3 regions of the Streptomyces sp. NBC_00038 genome follow, and region 1 is predicted to be linked to each of the others. Evidence: predicted binding sites of a transcription regulator. Region 1 holds the regulator's gene; each other region holds the start of a gene.
The links. Region 1 encodes HspR, which represses chaperone genes until heat shock. Its sites were predicted from a motif close to TTGAGNNNNNNNNNCTCAA; they were not measured.
Positions count from the first base shown of each region.

Region 2: dnaK (molecular chaperone DnaK) is a predicted target of HspR. The motif match lies at 1,986-2,004, and genes of this name have one in related genera.
Region 3: lon (endopeptidase La) is a predicted target of HspR. The motif match lies at 1,390-1,408, and genes of this name have one in related genera.

Region 1 is NZ_JAPELQ010000001.1:5,611,413-5,614,687, reverse strand. Features, by position in the region: gene OG219_RS25410 (PA14 domain-containing protein) at 1-1,312, shown strand, start outside; gene OG219_RS25405 (heat shock protein transcriptional repressor HspR) at 1,383-1,835, opposite strand; gene dnaJ (molecular chaperone DnaJ) at 1,843-3,027, opposite strand; gene grpE (nucleotide exchange factor GrpE) at 3,061-3,275, opposite strand, start outside.
Region 2 is NZ_JAPELQ010000001.1:8,653,339-8,656,613, forward strand. Features, by position in the region: gene OG219_RS38875 (hypothetical protein) at 1-1,352, shown strand, start outside; gene OG219_RS38880 (OsmC family protein) at 1,451-1,879, shown strand; gene dnaK (molecular chaperone DnaK) at 2,059-3,275, shown strand, end outside.
Region 3 is NZ_JAPELQ010000001.1:7,139,109-7,142,383, reverse strand. Features, by position in the region: gene lon (endopeptidase La) at 1-1,367, opposite strand, end outside; gene OG219_RS32445 (GNAT family N-acetyltransferase) at 1,609-2,382, shown strand; gene OG219_RS32440 (GNAT family N-acetyltransferase) at 2,421-3,128, shown strand.

The DNA of each region.
Region 1 (3,275 bases):
CTCGTACCAGGTACTGCAGTACGTCCCGTCCACCGGCGGGTACATCGACGCCCTGGCCGCGAGCACGGGTACGACGGTCACCACGACGACCGCGACGGACGTCGTCCCGATGCAGCGGCTGGCCGTCTCCGACTCCTACCGGTACGTGGTCCGGTCGGTGGACACGGCCGGTAACGCCGCCGCGCCGGCAGAGGTCGAACTCGCCCTGGCGGAACGGCCGGAGCCCGTCACCGCCCATCGGGTGACCGCGGCCGCGTACGGCAAGTGGGGCGTGCAGTTGGACTGGCGCACCTCCGACCCCTGGGGGATCGACGACGGCACGCAATCCTCCTTCCGGATCCTGCGGACGGACACCACGACCGGGAGCAGCACCGTCGTGGACCAGTGCGTCTCCCACATGTCGCCCGACAGCGGGACGCTCGAAGCCCCGTACACGTACACCCTCTCGTGGGCGTCCGCCACCGACCCCGCCTACGCGAAGGGCAGCCGCACCGCCATCTCCTCCTGCCTGGACGCCTCCGGCGAGTCCGAGACCGCCTACGAGTACCGCGTCGTCGCGGTCGACTCATACGGGCACGCCTCGGAGCCCAGTACGGCCTCGGCGACCGCCACCACTCCGGACACCCTGCGGCCGGGGCCTGTCACCGACCTGACGGCGGAGCGGATCCCGATGGGTGTACGGCTCACCTGGACGGCCCCGACCGACGACCCCGACCCTGTCCAGGGATACCTGGTGTGGCAGGGCAGCACCGATCCGGACACCGGCGAGACGGTCTGGAAGCGCAACTGCTGGGGCGGGGACTCCCTGGGCGTGACCGAGATCCTGTGCGCGACCGTCCCCGACGGGAAGGAGCACGTGTACCGGGTCGTCGGGTACGACTACCAGCCGGGCACGGACGCCGGCGTGGAGGACTACGACGAGTCGGAGTACACCCCGATGAGCTACCACCCGGTGGACGTGCGGGTCACCCTGCCCGACACCCGGCCACCGGGATGGACGGGCACCGGGGTCGGCGAGGCCCCGTACCCGAACCTCTACCGGAGCTGCAACGACAGCCTGTTCTCGACCGTTCCCTGCACGGTGTACCTGGGTTACGACTACCGGGTGGAGCGGTGGGACCCGGCTGGCGGGGCATGGTCCACGCTCGACGCGGGGGTGGTGAGCGACTCGTGGCCCGTGTCCTCCACGGACACGACCGTGTACGCGGACCGTCTGGGCCTCTACTACTACCGCGTGGTGTACATCAGCCCCGAGGGGGTCGAGGAGACCGTGCGGAGCGAGGCGTACGGGATCTGGGCCAGCTGGTTCTGACCCGAGCGGAGTGCCGCGTACGACGAAGGGGCCCGGAGGTTCAACCTCCGGGCCCCTTCACGCAGTTCGGTTACTCGGGCGACCGCTTCGGCCGCCACACCACCAGCGCACTCGTCTGCTGAACCTCCTGGTACGGAACCAGGTCACGTCGGTACGAGGCGTGGACCGCCGCCTCGCGCTGCTGCATCGCGGCTGCCGCGCCGTCCACCGCCGACTGGAGTTCGGCGACGCGCTGCTGGAGCGCGGCGACCTGGTTCTCCAGCTCGATGATGCGTTTGATGCCGGCGAGGTTGATGCCCTCGTCCTGCGACAACTGCTGGACGGCGCGCAGCAGTTCGATGTCGCGGGCCGAGTAGCGCCGACCGCGCCCGGCGGTGCGGTCGGGGGAGACCAGGCCGAGACGGTCGTACTGACGCAGGGTCTGCGGGTGCAGGCCGGAGAGCTGGGCCGCCACCGAGATGACGTAGACCGGCGTCTCCTCGGTCAGTTCGTACGGGTTGCGTCGACGGCCGGTTCCATCCATGGCGTCCTCATGCTCCCTTCGCGGCCTGGAACAGCTCCGCCCGCGGGTCCTCTCCCACGGTCGCCTCGCGATACGCCTCCAGGGCGTCACGAGCCTTGCCCGACACGTCCGTGGGGACCGTCACCTCGACGGTGACCAGGAGGTCTCCGCGGGTGCCGTCCTTGCGGACCGCGCCCTTGCCGCGGGCGCGCATGGTGCGGCCGTTCGGTGTGCCCGGCGGCAGCTTCAGGGTCACCGCGGGTCCGCCCAGGGTGGGCACCTTGACCTCGCCGCCGAGGGCCGCCTCCGCGAAGGTGACGGGGACGGTGACGGTGAGGTTGTCGCCCTTGCGGCCGAAGACCGGGTGGGCGTCGACGTGCACGGTGACGTACAAGTCGCCCGCGGGGCCGCCCCGTTCGCCGGGGGCGCCCTTGCCACGGAGGCGGATGCGCTGGTTGTCGCTGACGCCGGCCGGGATACGGACCTGCATCGTGCGCGAGGACTTGGCGCGGCCGCTGCCGCTGCAGACCTCGCAGGGGGTCTCCGCGATCAGACCGCGGCCCTTGCAGTCGGGGCAGGGGTCGGTGAGGGAGAACCCGCCGCCGGAGCCCCGGGCGACCTGGCCGGTGCCGACGCACGTCGGGCACACACGAGGCGTGCCGTTCGCGTCGCCGGTGCCCGAACAGGCCTTGCAGGGCGCCTGGGAGGTCATCCGCAGCGGAACCGTCGCGCCGTCCACCGCCTCGGTGAAGCTGAGCGTCACCTCGGTGTCGATGTCCTGGCCGCGCCGGGGCTGCGTACGGGTGCCGGTGGTCGCGCCGCCGCGGTTGAACAGCCCGCCGAACACGTCGCCGATCCCGCCGCCGAAGCCGCCGCCCTGCGGACCGCCGCCCTGGGTGCCGCCTCCGAAGAGGTCACCCAGGTCGAAGTTGAAGTTGCCGCCGCCGGCACCGGGGCCCGGACGGAAGCCACCGTTGCCGAAGAGGGCGCGCGCCTCGTCGTACTCCTTGCGCTTCTTGGGGTCCCCGAGGATGTCGTTCGCCTCGGAGATCTCCTTGAAGCGCTCCTCCGCCTTGGCGTTGCCCTTGTTGGCGTCCGGGTGGAACTCGCGGGCGAGCTTCCGGTACGCCTTCTTGATCTCGGCCTCGGTGGCGTCCTTGGGGACGCCGAGGACCTTGTAGTAGTCCTTCTCGATGAAGTCCTTGGTGCTCATCCTCGACGTCCCTCCTCTCTCATACGTTCAACGTCAGCCCTCGTCCGGGCCACCGGTCTCCTTGTCGTCCGCCGCGTCGGCCGCCGTGTCCTCGGACTTGACGGCCTGCGCACCGGGCTGGGGCTCGGCGACGGCCACCCGCGCGGGGCGGATGGTGCGCTCGCCGAAGCGATACCCCGGCTGCAGAATCGCCACGCACGTCGTCTCGGTGACGTCGGGCGCGTACGAGTGCATCAGGGCCTCGTGGA
Region 2 (3,275 bases), 3.0 Mb from region 1:
CGGCGGCGTACGAGCGGTGCGGTACGGCGGGCGCTGATCCGGACCAGCTCCTCGTGACCTGGCACACCTGGAGCGGCGGCACCGCGCCCGACTGGCAGCTCGCCTTCGCGCACGCGCTGACCCGCACCATGGCCGCCGCGATGGACATGGCGGGCGGCCGCCGCGCCTCCATGCGCGGCGGACCCACCCGGCTGCAGCCCTGGGAGAAGGCGCTGAGCTGGTTCGTCTCCTCCTACCCCCTCCTCGGCGGCATCGCGGCCGGCATCACCGTCGTCGCCGATGCCGAACTCGCCCGCGCCCACGGCATTTCCATCGCCGCGGTCAACGCGGAGGCGGCCGAGATCTACATCAACCCGCTGCGCGAGTTCGACGACGAGGAATGGCGGTTCGTCCTCGCCCACGAGATGCTGCACGCCGCCCTGCGCCACAGCGACCGCTGCGGTACCCGCGACCCGTACCTCTTCAACATCGCCGCGGACTACGTCATCAACGGCTGGCTGAACGAGATGCAGGTCGGCTCGATGCCCGAAGGGCTGCTGTACGACCAGGAGTTGAAGGACCTGTCGGCGGAGGAGGTGTACGACAGGATCGCGACGGACCTGCGCCGGATGCGCCGCCTGTCCACACTGCGCGGCAAGGGCGTCGGCGACATGCTCGGCGGCCCGCTCGGCTCCCCGCGCGACTACGTCGACCTCGACGAGTTCTACCGCAGAGGCCTGCGCCAGGGTCTTGACCTGCACCAGCGGCAGGAGCGCGGCTTCCTGCCCGGCGGCCTGGTCGAGGAGATCCGCGCGCTCAGCCATCCGCCGCTGGCCTGGGACGCCCAACTGGCCCGCTGGTTCGACGAGTTCGTGCCCCGCCCCGAGCCCCTGCGGACGTACGCGCGTCCCTCCCGCCGCCAGGCGGCCACCCCCGACATCCCGCGCGCGGGCCGCTACTTCCCGCCCGAGGAGATCGCCCGCTGCACCTTCGGCGTGGTCCTCGACACCTCCGCCTCCATGGACCGCACGCTGCTCGGCAAGGCGCTGGGCGCCATCGCCTCGTACGCCGAGGCCCGTGACGTACCGGCCGCGCGTGTCGTCTTCTGCGACGCCGCGCCGCACGACGCGGGCTATCTGCCGGTGACGGAGATCGCCGGACGCGTACGGGTGCGCGGGCGCGGCGGTACGGTCCTGCAGCCGGGCGTCGACCTTCTGCACCGCGCCGACGACTTCCCGCCGGGGGCGCCCATGCTGGTGATCACGGACGGCTGGTGCGACGTCCTACGGGTGCGGCGCGAGCACGCGTACCTGATTCCGCAGGGTGCGCGGCTGCCGTTCACCGCGCGGGGGCCGGTGTTCCGGGTGAGTTGAGCGGGCGCGGCCCGATCCGCTGGGTGCTCCGGGCCCGGGTGTGATCGGATGGGGCATACGGAACCCCGGGAACGGGACCACACCCGAAAGGACCCATCGTGGCAACCACGCGCTCTGCACACACCGTCTGGGAAGGCAACCTGCTCGAGGGCAACGGCGTCGTCACCTTCGACTCCTCCGGCGCCATCGACGAGCAGCCCGTGACGTGGGCGTCGCGCGCCCAGGACGCGAACGGCAAGACCAGCCCCGAAGAGCTGATCGCGGCCGCCCACTCCAGCTGCTTCTCCATGGCGTTCTCGCACGCCCTCGCGGGGGCCGGTACCCCGCCCACCAAGCTCGTCACCTCCGCCGACGTCTCCTTCCAGCCCGGCGAGGGCATCACCGGCATCCACCTCACCGTCGAGGGCACGGTGCCGGGCATCGAGGAGGACGCCTTCGTCGCTGCGGCCGAGGACGCCAAGAAGAACTGCCCGGTCAGCCAGGCGCTCACCGGCACGACGATCACGCTGTCGGCGAAGCTCGCCTGACACGGATGCACCATGCGCCGCCGCGGTCCCCTTGAAGGGGCCGCGGCGCCGTCATGTCCGGCCCGCGCAGAGCCTCCGCCTCGTTGAAGCGCAGGGCACCGCCCCATTGACAGATGCGCACTCAAGTTTTGTGCTTGAGGGCGGGCAGAGCCGGGCAGGGCGGGCGGAAGGGGACGGACATGGCACGTGCGGTCGGGATCGATCTCGGTACGACGAACTCGGTGGTCGCTGTTCTGGAGGGCGGCGACCCCACGGTCGTCGTCAACGCGGAGGGCGCGCGCACCACGCCCTCGGTGGTGGCGTTCGCCAAGAACGGCGAGGTGCTCGTCGGTGAGGTCGCCAAACGCCAGGCGGTGACCAACGTGGAGCGCACCGCGCGTTCCGCGAAGCGGCACATGGGGGAGTCGAGCTGGCGCTTCCCCGAGACGGGCGCCATCGACGGCACCCGGTACCGCGCGCAGGAACTGGCCGCGCGCGTGCTGCAGAAGCTGAAGCGGGACGCCGAGGCGTATCTCGGCGAGGACGTCACGGACGCCGTGATCACCGTGCCCGCCTACTTCGACGACGCGCAGCGGCAGGCCACCAAGGAGGCCGGTGAGATCGCGGGCCTCAAAGTCCTGCGGATCATCAACGAGCCGACGGCCGCCGCCCTCGCGTACGGGCTCGACCGCGGCGAGGAGCAGACCGTTCTCGTCTTCGACCTGGGCGGCGGGACCTTCGACGTCTCGCTCCTGGAGATCGGCGACGGCGTGATCGAGGTCAAGGCGACCAACGGCGACACCAAACTCGGCGGCGACGACTGGGACCAGCGGGTCGTCGAGCATCTCGCCCAGCGGTTCAAGGCCTCGCACGGCATCGACCTCGGCCACGACAAGATGGCGCTGCAACGGCTGCGCGAGGGAGCCGAGAAGGCCAAGATCGAACTGTCCAGCTCCTCCGAGACGACCGTCAACCTGCCCTACATCACCGCCACCGCCGAAGGACCGCTGCACCTCGACGAGAAGCTGACGCGTGCTCAGTTCCAGGAGCTGACCGCCGACTTGCTCGACCGCTGCAAGAACCCCTTCCACCAGGCGGTGAAGGACGCGGGCGTGAAACTGTCCGCGGTCGACCGTGTCATCCTGGTCGGCGGCTCGACCCGGATGCCCGCCGTCACCGACCTGGTGAAGGAACTCACCGGCAAGGACCCGCACAAGGGCGTCAACCCGGACGAGGTGGTGGCCGTGGGCGCCGCGCTCCAGGCGGGCGTCATCCGCGGCGACGTCAAGGACGTCCTCCTGCTCGACGTCACCCCGCTGTCCCTCGGCATCGAGACCAAGGGCGGCATCATGACCAAGCTCATCGAGCGCAACACCACGATCCCGACCCGGCGTTCGGAGATCTTCACGACCGCCGT
Region 3 (3,275 bases), 1.5 Mb from region 1:
TCGAGCACTTCGAGAAGGGCGGCCGCGGGGTCACCGCGGTAGTCGGAGCCGACCTTGTCGATCTCGTCCAGGAGCACGACCGGGTTCATCGACCCGGCCTCCTTGATGGCGCGGACGACCCGGCCGGGCAGCGCGCCGACGTACGTACGCCGGTGTCCGCGGATCTCGGCCTCGTCGCGTACGCCGCCCAGGGCGACCCGTACGAACTTGCGCCCCATGGCGTGCGCGACGGACTCGCCGAGCGAGGTCTTGCCGACGCCGGGAGGTCCGACGAGCGCGAGCACGGCACCGCCGCGGCGGCCGCCGACCACGCCGAGACCGCGCTCGGAGCGGCGCTTGCGCACGGCGAGGTACTCGGTGATGCGCTCCTTCACGTCCTCCAGACCAGCGTGCTCGGCGTCCAGGATCGCCTTGGCGCCCTGGATGTCGTACGCGTCCTCGGTCCGCTCGTTCCACGGCAGTTCGAGCACGGTGTCGAGCCAGGTCCGGATCCAGGAGCCTTCGGGCGACTGGTCGCTCGCGCGCTCCAGCTTCTCGACCTCCTTGAGGGCGGCCTCGCGGACGTTCTCGGGAAGGTCCGCGGCCTCGACGCGGGAGCGGTAGTCGTCGCTCTCGTCCTCCCCGGCCTCCCCGTTGAGGTCGCGGAGTTCCTTGCGTACGGCATCGAGCTGGCGGCGCAGCAGGAACTCGCGCTGCTGCTTGTCGACGCCTTCCTGTACGTCCTTGGCGATGGACTCGGCGACATCCTGCTCGGCGAGGTGCTCGCGGAGCTGCTCGGTGGCGAGCTTGAGGCGGGCGACCGGGTCGGCGGTCTCCAGCAGCTCCACCTTCTGTTCGGTGGAGAGGAACGGTGAGTAACCGGAGTTGTCGGCAAGGGCGGAAACGTCGTCGATGGCCGTGACGCGGTCCACGACCTGCCAGGCGCCGCGCTTGCGCAGCCAGCTGGTGGCGAGGGCCTTGTACTCCTTGACAAGTTCATTGACGTGGCCGGGCAGCGGCTCGGGCACGGTCTCGGCAACGCGTGTCCCCTCCACCCAGAGAGCGGCTCCCGGACCCGTGGTCCCGGCGCCGATCTGCACGCGCCCACGTCCGCGGATCAGCGCACCCGGGTCGCCGTCGGCAAGGCGGCCGACCTGCTCGACGGTGCCGAGCACACCCGTGCGCGCGTACGTCCCGTCGACCCGCGGCACCAGCAGCACCTGCGGCTTTCCCGGCGTGGAACGGGCGGCGGCCTGAGCAGCCTCCACCGCGGCACGTACATCGGTGTCGTTCAGATCCAGCGGAACCACCATTCCGGGCAGCACGACCTCGTCGTCGAGCGGCAGCACGGGCAGGGTGAGCGGTGTGGACGTCGTATCGGCAGCCATGATCTTCCTCTCGACAAGCAAGTTGAGCTACATGGACTCAATGCTTGTGAGCGCTCTGGTGTTCCCCGGGGATGTTCGCTGTCAGCGATCGCTGTCGTGGGGGCCGGGGACCGGGACTGAGGGAGCCCCGCGCTCCGGCTGCGCACCCCGATAATCAGTTGCCTCAACCCGCACGGTCCGTAGCGTCTTCCCGGTGACAGACACGAACACCGACACCCTTCTAGCCGCCTACGACGACCAGATGCGCGGCGCCCCTCCCACCCCTCCCACGGGAGTCACGTACGAACAGGACGGGCCACTGCTGCGGATCGTCGGGCAGTTCCGCGGGCTCGTCAGCGGGCCGCGCGACCTCGGAGTGGGCGGAGCGGAACTCGACCGTCTGATCGCACGGCAGCGGGACTACTTCGCCGGGCGCGGTGAGGCCGTGGAGTGGAAGACTCGGGGACACGATCACCCCGCCGACCTCACCGAACGACTGCGTGCCGCGGGTTTCGTGCCCGAGGAGCGGGAGACGGTGGTCGTCGGACTCGCGGAGGAGATGGCCGTACGGCAGCCGGCCGTGCCGGAGGGTGTCGTCGTGCGGCGGGTCACGGCGGACGTGGACATGTACCGGATCGCCGCGATGGAGTCGGCCGTGTGGGGGGACGACTGGAGCTGGCTCGCCGACGACCTGATCGGCCGGATCGACGCCGCTCCCGACGAGATCGCCGTCTACGTCACCGAGGCCGACGGCGAAGTGGTCTCCGCGGCCTGGCTGGTCTTCCGCGCGGGCACCGAGTTCGCGAGCCTGTGGGGCGGCTCGACGCTGCCCGAGTGGCGGGGCCGGGGCATCTACCGCGCCCTGGTCGCCACCCGCGCCGCCCTCGCCACCGCCCGCGGCGTCCGCTTCCTCCACGTGGACGCCTCCGACGACAGCGCCCCGATCCTGCGGCGCCTGGGCTTCCACGCCGTGACCACGACCACGCCGTATGTGTGGTCTCCCCCGGCGGGCTCGCCACCTGCGGCGCTAAAGTAAGGCCCCATAGTGACATAGAGCTATTACAGGGGGTCCTGGTGGACAAGATCGTACGGGCCTGGGTCGACGGCTGGGTCGTCTCGCGCGGGGCGGCTCCGCCGGTGGTCGAACCGTGGGGATACACGGTCGACGTGGGGCAGGCGGAGCACGTCTCGCGGCACGTTCTCGGGATGACGAACGAGGCGGTCGAGGAGGCGACGGTCCGGAAGATCGCCGACGGAGTGACCGGCGCCGGGGTCTGGCTCAAGGTCTTCGCCGAGCCGTCGACCGTCCGGCCCTGGCTCGGCGAGGGCTGGTGGATCGACCCCGAGCCCGGCTATCTGATGTCGGCGCGGCTCACCGGCGCCACCGAGCGGGCCACTCCGGACGGCCGCGCCTCCGACGGTCACATCCCCCACGCCTCCGTCCCCGAAGGCCACGTCCCCGACGGCTACCGCCTACGCACCTGGTCGCGCGGCGGTGTCACCCGCGTTCTGCTCGCCGCACCCGACGGCTCCTGGGCGGCGCGCGGCCAGATCGCCCCCACGGGCGCGACCGCGGTCGTCGACCAGATCGAGACGGCCCCGCGGCACCGCAGGCGGGGGCTCGGCCGCCTGGTCATGCGCACGCTGACACACGCGGCGGTCACGCAGGGCGCCGTGACCGGCGTACTGGCCGGAACGCCGGACGGGCGGGCACTGTACGAGTCCCTCGGGTGGCGCGTGGAGGCGACGCTGACCAGCGCGAAGTTCACCGGCGGCGCCTGACGCCGGACCACTACCGGCACAGCGCACCGATCCGCCGCACTTCGACGAGTGGCTGAGCCACGACCGTCCGTGGTTCACGTACGTCGCCACGCGGGCGGCGCGCAGCAAGCGAACGCCCCTGAGACGAAGTACGCCGGGACTCAGGTG